Anaerobacillus alkaliphilus: one gene and its partner. The protein of the gene in region 1 interacts with the protein of each later gene in a pairwise test. Links are inferred from orthologs where the notes say so. Each region holds a gene or a part of one and is shown on either strand. Other genes may lie near its edges.

Evidence for each region. Proteins that work in one complex are often made in the same cells at the same time.
Region 2: the proteins of recA (region 1) and DS745_RS07640 interact in binary tests that used the Bacillus subtilis proteins (3 or more experiments, as listed by UniProt). The link is inferred for Anaerobacillus alkaliphilus from one-to-one orthologs.

What each region holds. Positions count from the first base shown.
Region 1 is NZ_QOUX01000046.1:234,082-238,676, reverse strand. What follows is about bases 1,632-4,595. They hold recA (recombinase RecA), read left to right. Parts: upstream 1,632-2,570; coding sequence 2,571-3,620; downstream 3,621-4,595. Other genes in these bases: rny (ribonuclease Y), read left to right, coding at 3,915-4,595; DS745_RS16340 (DEAD/DEAH box helicase), read left to right, coding at 1,632-2,312. Outside these bases: DS745_RS16345 (competence/damage-inducible protein A), read left to right, coding at 1-736; more of DS745_RS16340, read left to right, coding at 726-1,631. UniProt on the Bacillus subtilis protein: Multifunctional protein involved in homologous recombination, DNA repair and competence.
Region 2 is NZ_QOUX01000026.1:153,268-157,841, reverse strand. The notes cover bases 1,142-4,084. They hold DS745_RS07640 (YveK family protein), read left to right. Parts: upstream 1,142-2,211; coding sequence 2,212-2,958; downstream 2,959-4,084. Other genes in these bases: DS745_RS07630 (tyrosine-protein phosphatase), read left to right, coding at 3,753-4,084; DS745_RS07635 (CpsD/CapB family tyrosine-protein kinase), read left to right, coding at 2,948-3,646; DS745_RS07645 (hypothetical protein), read left to right, coding at 1,334-2,047. In the rest of the region: DS745_RS07650 (S-layer homology domain-containing protein), read left to right, coding at 1-1,060; more of DS745_RS07630, read left to right, coding at 4,085-4,520. UniProt on the Bacillus subtilis protein: Required for YwqD kinase activity. May bring YwqD and its substrates into contact. Probably involved in the regulation of capsular polysaccharide biosynthesis.

The DNA.
Region 1 (4,595 bases):
AACACAAATCATCTCAAGAGTTTTAAATTTTTATGGAATAGGTGAGTCGCAGCTTGAAACAGAACTTCTAGATTTAATAGAAGCCCAAACCAATCCAACCATTGCACCTTTAGCAAAGGATGGGGAAGTGACCATACGTCTAACGGTTAAACATCAGAGTAAAGCAGTAGGGTTACAATTACTAGATGAATTAGAAAACTTAATTTTAGCAAGAGTAGGGGCTTATTTCTACGGCTATGATGATACTTCATTAACGAAAGAACTAATCACTATGCTTAATGACCAAAGTTTAAGTGTTGCTGCAGCTGAGAGTATTACTGGTGGGTTATTTTCGAGTGAAATTACAGCTCATCCTGGTGTTTCGAGTATTTTTAAAGGTGGAGTAACCTGCTACAGTAATGATGTAAAACAGTCTCTCCTCGAAGTGCCAAATGAAGTGATTGAACAGTTCGGCGCAGTAAGTGAACAATGTGCCAAGTATCTCGCTGAAAACGTAAGGTCTCTTTTAAAAGCCGATTTTGGAATAAGTTTTACTGGGGTAGCTGGTCCAACCAAAATAGAAGACAAAGAGGTTGGGACTGTTTTTATCGCAGTTGCAAAACTTGGCGAAGAGACAATTAGTTATCCAATCAACCTTGCTGGTACAAGGGAACAAATACAAAGCCGCTCAGTAAAGTATGGCTTGTATTGTCTGTTGAAACAATTACAAAAAGGTGGCAAAAAAAATGTACTTTGATGATTTTCAAATTTCAAATGAAATAAAAAAAGCAATAAAAGAGATGGGCTTTGAAGCTCCGTCACCAATACAAGAAAAAGTGATCCCTGTTATTCTTGAAGGTGGAGATGTTATAGGGCAAGCGCAAACAGGAACTGGAAAAACAGCCGCATTTGGAATTCCTCTTCTCGATAAAGTATCTAATGCACCATATGTCCAATCAATTATTTTAACTCCTACACGTGAGTTAGCGATTCAAGTCGCGGGCGAATTGCAAAAACTATCAAAATTTAAGCGTACACGTACGCTACCAATTTACGGTGGCCAGTCAATAGGTCATCAAATTCGTGCCTTGAAGCAAGGTGTTCATGTCATTATCGGAACACCTGGACGTGTTTTGGATCATCTGAGAAGAAAAACATTGAAATTAGACAAGGTTCATACGGTTGTTTTAGATGAAGCTGATGAAATGTTAGACATGGGATTTGTTGAGGACATTGAATCCATTTTAAAAGAGGTAAGCTCAGAGCGACAAACGCTTCTTTTCTCAGCAACGATGCCACAGGAAATTATGAAGCTATCTCGTAAATATATGAAGCAGCCAAAAGTTGTTTCAATAAATAAAGGTGAAGTAACAGCTCCTTCCATCGACCAGGTATACTTTAAAGTATTAGAAAAAAATAAGTTAGATTCGTTATGCCGTATTATTGATAGTGAAGAAATTGATTTAGGAATTTTATTTTGCCGTACCAAAAAAGGTGTTGCAGAACTGACTGAAGCCCTTCAAGCAAGAGGGTATATGGCTGATGGTCTTCATGGAGATTTAACGCAAATGCAACGTGACAGTGTTATGAAGAAATTCCGCGACTCTACAATCGAATTTTTAATTGCAACAGATGTAGCAGCTAGAGGGATTGACGTTGACAACGTTACACATGTAATTAATTATGATATTCCACAAGACCCGGAGAGTTATGTTCATAGAATTGGACGTACAGGTCGCGCTGGAAGAAAAGGATTAGCATTAACCCTTGTAACGCCAAGAGAAATGAAGCATTTACGTTCCATTGAGTCCGAGATAAAAATGTCCATTCCGTCTCAAGAAATTCCGACAATAGAGGATGTTGTTGAAAAGCAGCAAGAGTCTTGGAAGCAACAAATTGTTTCAATAATAGAAGAAGGTGAAGAACTGACACTTTTTGATTCGGTAGTAAACGAATTGCTTAGTGACTATCCACCAGAAAAAATAACTGCTGCCTTAATGAAAATTGCCTTCCACCGTGAATTTACTGTTGAAGACGACAGCTATAACTTTGGTGATACGGGTGCCGCTAAAGGAATGGTTCGTTTCTTTATCAATGTTGGTAGGAATGTCCAACTAACACCTAAAATTGTCATTGATGAGGTTTCAGAACTAGTGGGAATTCCAGCTAAGTCAATTGGTCGAATTGATATCTTTGAAAACTTTACATTTATCGAAGTTCCAGAAGACAGTGCACCTTTCCTTTATGAAGCATTACGCTATTCAAGATTAAATGGGGCTCGTGTCAATTTAGAACCAGCAAAACCAAGACCGAAACGAGAAAAGAAGGTTTAACTGCCTAAGTAATTAGAGGCTAGCTTCCATAGTATGGTAGGTGCAATTGGAGACAAATAATTTGTCTTTTCTCTTCAATTTGCACTATGCTATAAGGGAACTAGTCTCTTTTTCATTTCCAGAAAAAAGACGAATAAATGTTCGGAAAAACTATTGGCAAATCTCAAAAAACAAGTTATGATATTGATATGGGATTTTACATCAATGAAAAATTAAACACTAGTAAAGTTACATATATAAATAAGGAGAGATGAAACAATGGGAGATCGTAAAGCAGCATTAGAGATGGCGTTACGCCAGATTGAAAAACAGTTTGGAAAAGGTTCGATCATGAAACTTGGGGAACAAGCTGAACAAAGAGTTTCTACAATATCAAGTGGTTCATTAGCTGTAGATATTGCTTTAGGCGTAGGGGGATATCCAAAAGGAAGAATTATTGAAATTTACGGACCAGAATCTTCTGGTAAAACAACAGTTGCGCTTCATGCGATTGCTGAAGTACAACGTAAAGGTGGACAAGCAGCATTTATTGATGCTGAGCACGCACTTGATCCAATTTATGCTAAAAACTTAGGGGTAAATATTGACGAGTTACTTCTTTCGCAACCAGATACTGGTGAACAAGCGTTAGAAATTGCTGAAGCATTAGTACGTAGTGGTGCAGTTGATATTCTTGTAATTGACTCTGTAGCTGCTCTTGTTCCAAAAGCTGAGATTGAAGGAGAAATGGGAGATAGCCACATTGGTCTTCAAGCTCGTTTAATGTCACAGGCATTAAGAAAGCTTTCAGGGGCTATCAATAAATCCAAAACCATCGCAATCTTTATTAACCAAATTCGTGAAAAAGTTGGAGTTATGTTCGGGAATCCTGAAACAACACCAGGTGGTCGCGCACTTAAATTCTATTCTTCTGTTCGTTTAGAGGTACGTCGTGCAGAAGTGTTAAAGCAAGGTAACGATATGGTTGGTAACAAGACAAAAATTAAGGTTGTAAAGAACAAGGTTGCTCCACCATTTAAGCAAGCAGAAGTAGATATCATGTATGGAGAAGGTATTTCCCGTGAAGGTTCGCTCATAGATATTGGTTCTGACTTAGATATTGTTCTTAAAAGTGGTGCGTGGTACTCGTATAATGAGGAGCGCTTAGGTCAAGGTCGTGAAAATGCAAAGCAATTTTTGAAGGAAAACCCTGACATTACTGATGCAATTGAACTTAAAATCCGTGAACACTATGGACTTAATGGGGAGATTAAAGTTGATCTTCCAACAGAGGATGAATTTGCTGACTTACCGTTAGATTTAAAATAAGACGGTTTAAGAATGACCTTTGAATTCGCTCGGTGTGAATTTAACGGTCATTCTTTTTTGTACAAGTTTATGTAAGTTTTTTTGGTTTCTTAGGTTTAGAACCAAGTTATATTGACAAAGCTTGACAATAACAGTATGCAATTATACAATTATGTAGAATACCCGCATTTACTATTGGCTATTTTTTTTATGTTTATAAGAAAAGTAACCTGTGCTGGATGTGCACACCTAATACGAAATGAAATAATGTACTGATGAAAAACCAACAATTAGATAGCAAGGGGAGGTGAAAGTATGGAAATTAACATCTACGTGTTCATCTTCATTTTGCTAGTCTTGTCAGCAATTAGTGCAGTTGTTGGATATCTTGTTCGAAAATCCATTGCAGAAGCGAAGATTTCTAGTGCAGAACATGCAGCGAATCAAATTATTGAAGAAAGTAAGCGTGAAGCAGATCGACTAAAGAAGGAAGCTGTCCTTGAGGGGAAAGATGAAATTCATAAATTACGTCAGGATGCAGAGCGTGATGTTCGTGAACGAAGAAATGAGATTCAAAAACAAGAGAATCGTTTGGTTCAAAAAGAAGAGGTCCTTGATCGCAAAAGTGAAACCTTAGATAAAAAAGAGGAATCATTAGAAAAACGAGAGGAATCTCTCACCAAAAAACAACGACATATTGAAGAGATGAATAGCAAAGTGGAGGAACTCTTACAAAAGCAGCAAGCTGAGCTTGAACGTATTTCTGGGTTTACTAGAGAAGAAGCTAGAGAAATCATTATGAAAGACGTGAAAGACGAGTTAACTCACGAAACAGCATTAATGGTTAAAGAATTAGTTACTAGGGCGAAAGAAGAAGCTGATAAGAAAGCAAAAGAAATCGTGTCACTTGCGATTCAACGCTGTTCAGCAGACCACGTAGCCGAGACTACAGTCTCTGTTGTAACTCTTCCAAACGATGAAATGAAAGGAAGAATT
Region 2 (4,574 bases), on another replicon or contig:
CTACACGAGTGCTGCAGCTGCAACAAAACAAGCAGGGATCTTCCGTGGAAACCCGGATGGTACGTTTGGGCCAACTGATCGCTTAACGCGTGAGCAAATGGCTTCTGTCTTAGTTCGTGCGTTTGAGTTAAAACCAGTATCAACTACTTCGGTAAAAATAAATGACCAACGATTAATTGCACAGGCCCATCTTCAGGATGTGATTACTCTATACCAAAATGGAGTAACAAAAGGGAAACCAGGAGATGTCTTTGATCCAAAAGGATTTGTAACAAGAGCAGAATTCACAGTTTTCTTATTCCGTGCGATGGAACTAGGCACGATACCGACACAAGGTGGAACAACTCCAGCTCCTGGTGCACCAGCCCCTGGAGTACCGGGAGTAGGTTCGTCAACACAATTAACAAGCATCTTCACTGTTGATAGCAACAATAACGGTAGAATTGATGCAGTTCTTTTACAGTTTTCAGTATCTATCGCTTCGAGTTCGGTAGAAGCAAATAAGTTTACGGTTAACGGCTATACGATTTCTTCTGTTCAAACAAGTGGCTCAACAATTACCCTAAACTTAACGGAACGTTCAAGTGCTGATACGGATGCTCGTCCTTCAGTGACATATACAGGTAATTTAAAAGATACTTCTGGTAATGACGTTGGCCAAGTGAATGCAACGGCTAGTGATATGGTACGTCCGATGATCTCAGCTGCTCATTTAACAACATCAGCAGGTACACAAATTACTGGAGCAGTTTCTAACACAGCGACAGCAACGACGATTTCGTTTGATCTTAGCGCTGAGCCAAATAATCGCACACTTCGTGATGGCAAAATGACGATTTCGGAAAATGTGACGATGACTGTTTCTAATCCTTTAGGCGGAACAGAAACTGAAACACTAACAAAAGGTGAAAACAACATGTCATTTGCGGCGTTAATTGCCGAATTAAATCTTGATTTCGGCTTGATCCGTGAGCTAAGAGATAGCTTTGCAGTGACAGGAACGTATACGGACAGCAATGGAAATTCCCGTTCGATTACGATTAATGTAAAAATGAAATAATGAAATTTATACAAACTAGCATTTTTGTTAATAGAGTGCTAGTTTGTTTTCTTTTGTAGTGGTAGAGCCCTTCGGGCTACTTTGTAAAGAAAGTAATATGAAGGTTTTTCATTTGTATTTAAGGCTGATATAATTGATAAAAATATAGCATTCTACTAAAAAAAGGTATTTTTACAAGTAAATTGTTAGCGCCATTTTCATACTTGTTATTGAAACCGAATTTTTATTCAAGTATGATAAACGAAGAAAAAGTTTTGTCGAAGGAGAGTCGAAATGAAAAAGGTATATAGAAACTTACTAGTAACCTTCTGCTTAGTAGCAGCAATTGGTGCAGTAGTTTTTGGTAGTGTCAAATGGAAAGAAAAAGTAGAATTATCTGGGGCTGAAGCAGCTTTTGCCTTAGAAAGTGAAGGGATTAAAGTTCGTACTGTAGATACGACAAAGTTCACAAACCCGGATAATAAACAAACAGAAACAAATAATGAAACAACAAACAATGACCAATCAACAAGCAACTCATCAACAGAAGTAACAACTGACAAGCCTCTCACATCATCAACGCAGCCGACAACAGGAACAAGCGCAGCAAATTCAGAAACTCAACCAACGAACAATACAACAGAGAATAATAAAAACATAAGCGAAGTCAAACAGGAATATATGGTGAAGTTTCTTGCGTTAGAAGGGCAAATTAGTGCTGAGCTAGATGCAATCCTAGATGCTGCTATTGCAGATGTGAAAGCAAAACAAGCCAATAATGAAAATGTTAGCATGCGTGATTTTCAAAACAAGCTCATTGCTGACGTTCAAAAATTAGAGTCAAGCTCGGACCAACAGTTTAACCGTATTTATACCGAACTTGAAGTAGACTTAGTTGCAAATGGGTTTTCTAAAAACGAAGCTAGTCCATTCCGTGCGCAATACCAAGCGGAAAAGCGTCTTCGTGAACAAAGAGCTGTTCAAAAGCTAGCAGAATTAACCAAGTAAATTAAGGTGGTAAAGTTCGACACTTTACCCTTTTTTATTGCGAAAAAGCGCGAAATAACCCGAAATGTATCTGTGAAACTATGTAGTAATATTCACAAATATGTCTTTTTGTGTGATATAATTTTACTAGTTTTGTAGAAATAAAGAGAATGATGGAGGAAATCATGGAAGAAACAATTAGCTTAAAAGAGTTATTTGAAACGTTAAGAAAACGTATTGCGTTAATTATATCTATTACAATCCTAGCTGTAGGTATTAGTGCAATTATGAGTTATTTTGTGATCACACCTAAGTACCAGGCTTCAACACAAATATTAGTCAGTCAAGCAGCGGCTGGGTCAATCTCATCGTTATTATCTGGTGGTAATCCTTTTGACTCAGATTCGAAATACATTGAAACGTATAACGTGATTATGAAAAGTCCGTATATTTTAAATCAAGTAAAAGAAGAAATCGGGATCGATAGAAATATTGCTACACAACTTACGGTATCTCAAGAAGGACGATCTCAAGTTGTGAAGATTACGGTTCAAGATACAAATCCAGTGTTGGCAACCGAAATTGCCAATGTAACTGCAGAAGTATTTCAACGGGAGATACAGTATTTATTGAAAGTAGATAACATTCATATTTTATCACGAGCAGAATTGTCAGCCGTGCCAACGCCAATTTCACCTAAGCCGAACTTAAATATGGCGATTGCGTTTGTTGTTGGGTTAATGACAAGTGTTGGATTAGCATTCTTACTTGAGTTCTTAAACAACACAGTTCGTACTGAAGAAGATATAGAAAAATTATTAGGTCTTCCAGTCCTAGGAGCGATCCCAGTAATTGATGAAGAGCATATCAATGAACATGGTTATGGTCAGTCTGAAAAAGTAGAGAAAGGAAGTGGCAAAATTGGCGCGTAAAGATAAGAATTCATTGGATCCGAAACGAAGAAGTTTGATCACTCACCTTCGACCAAAGTCACCAATTGCTGAGCAATATCGTACAATCCGTACGAATATTCAATTCTCATCATTAGATCAAGAAGTACGTACGATTGTCATTACATCTACTGGACCTGGTGAAGGGAAATCAACAACTGCTGCGAATCTAGCAGTAGTGTTAGCACAGCAAGGAAAGAATGTATTACTAGTCGATGCCGATTTACGCAAACCGACGGCTCATTATACATTTGGGCAAGTAAATACATTTGGTCTTACGAATGTGTTAACAAAGCAAAGTGAGCTTAAAGCAGTTGTACTTGAAACAGATGTAGCTAATTTATCACTGTTAACAAGTGGGCCAATTCCACCAAATCCAGCCGAGTTATTAGCGTCTGCTAGTATGGACGAATTAATTCAAGAAGCACTGCAACATTTTGATACAGTCGTCTTTGATACACCGCCAGTAATGGCTGTAACTGATGCACAGGTTCTTGCGAATAAAGCTGATGGAGCGGTTCTTGTAGTGGCAAGTGGCAAGACTGAAAAAGAAGGTGCGGTTAAGGCAAAAGAACTATTGGTGAGTGCAAAAGCGAAGTTATTAGGTGTCGTTCTAAACCGTAAAGAAACAAAACAAAGTGATTATTATTACTACTACGGAAAGAAATAGGAATAATTACCTATCATTATTTAGTACGAAAGTTGTTATAATTAGGCGTGCGAATTCTGTAAAACAATAGTAAAATGAGTCATTTTTTGTAAAGGGGGTAGGTAATATGATTGATATCCATTGTCACATACTTGCAGGGGTTGATGATGGTCCGAAAACGATTGAACAATCGTTAGCGATGGCCAAGCTAGCTGTGGAAGAAGGAATTACAACGATTATTGCCACTCCCCATCATTTTAATGGTAGTTATGAAAATTCGAGAGAAAAGATCTTCACTGAAGTAGACATGCTTAATGAAGTATTGCTAGATGCCAAGATCCCTCTAACCATTTTACCGGGGCAAGAAACACGGATACACGGAGAAATGGTTAAGAACTTAGAGAAGGCAGAAATTCTTACGTTAAATAACACAAACAAATACTTGTTTGTTGAGCTGCCATCTGATCATGTTCCTAGATATACGAACAAACTTCTATACGATATTCAATTACAAGGGTTAACGCCAATAATCGTTCATCCAGAACGTAACAGTGAAATCATCGAAACACCTGATCTATTATACAAGCTTGTGGAAAGTGGAGCATTAACGCAGGTTACAGCGTCAAGTGTGACAGGAAGATTTGGAAAGAAAATTAAGAAATTCACAAATGATCTAATTGAACACAATTTGACGCACTTTATTGCTTCAGATGCTCATAACACAACTAGTCGATCCTTTCATCTAAGAGAAGCTTACGAACTGATTGATAAGCAATATGGTGTTTCTTATCGTTATCTCTTCCAAGAAAATACAGAATTGTTAGTAAAAGGAAGTTTTGTATCGGTGAATCAACCGGAGAAGATTAAGAGGAAGAAGTTTTTGGGGATTTTTTAAGAGCAATGTAGAATGTAAAGTTTAGAATTAAGAATTATGAATTATGAATGGTGA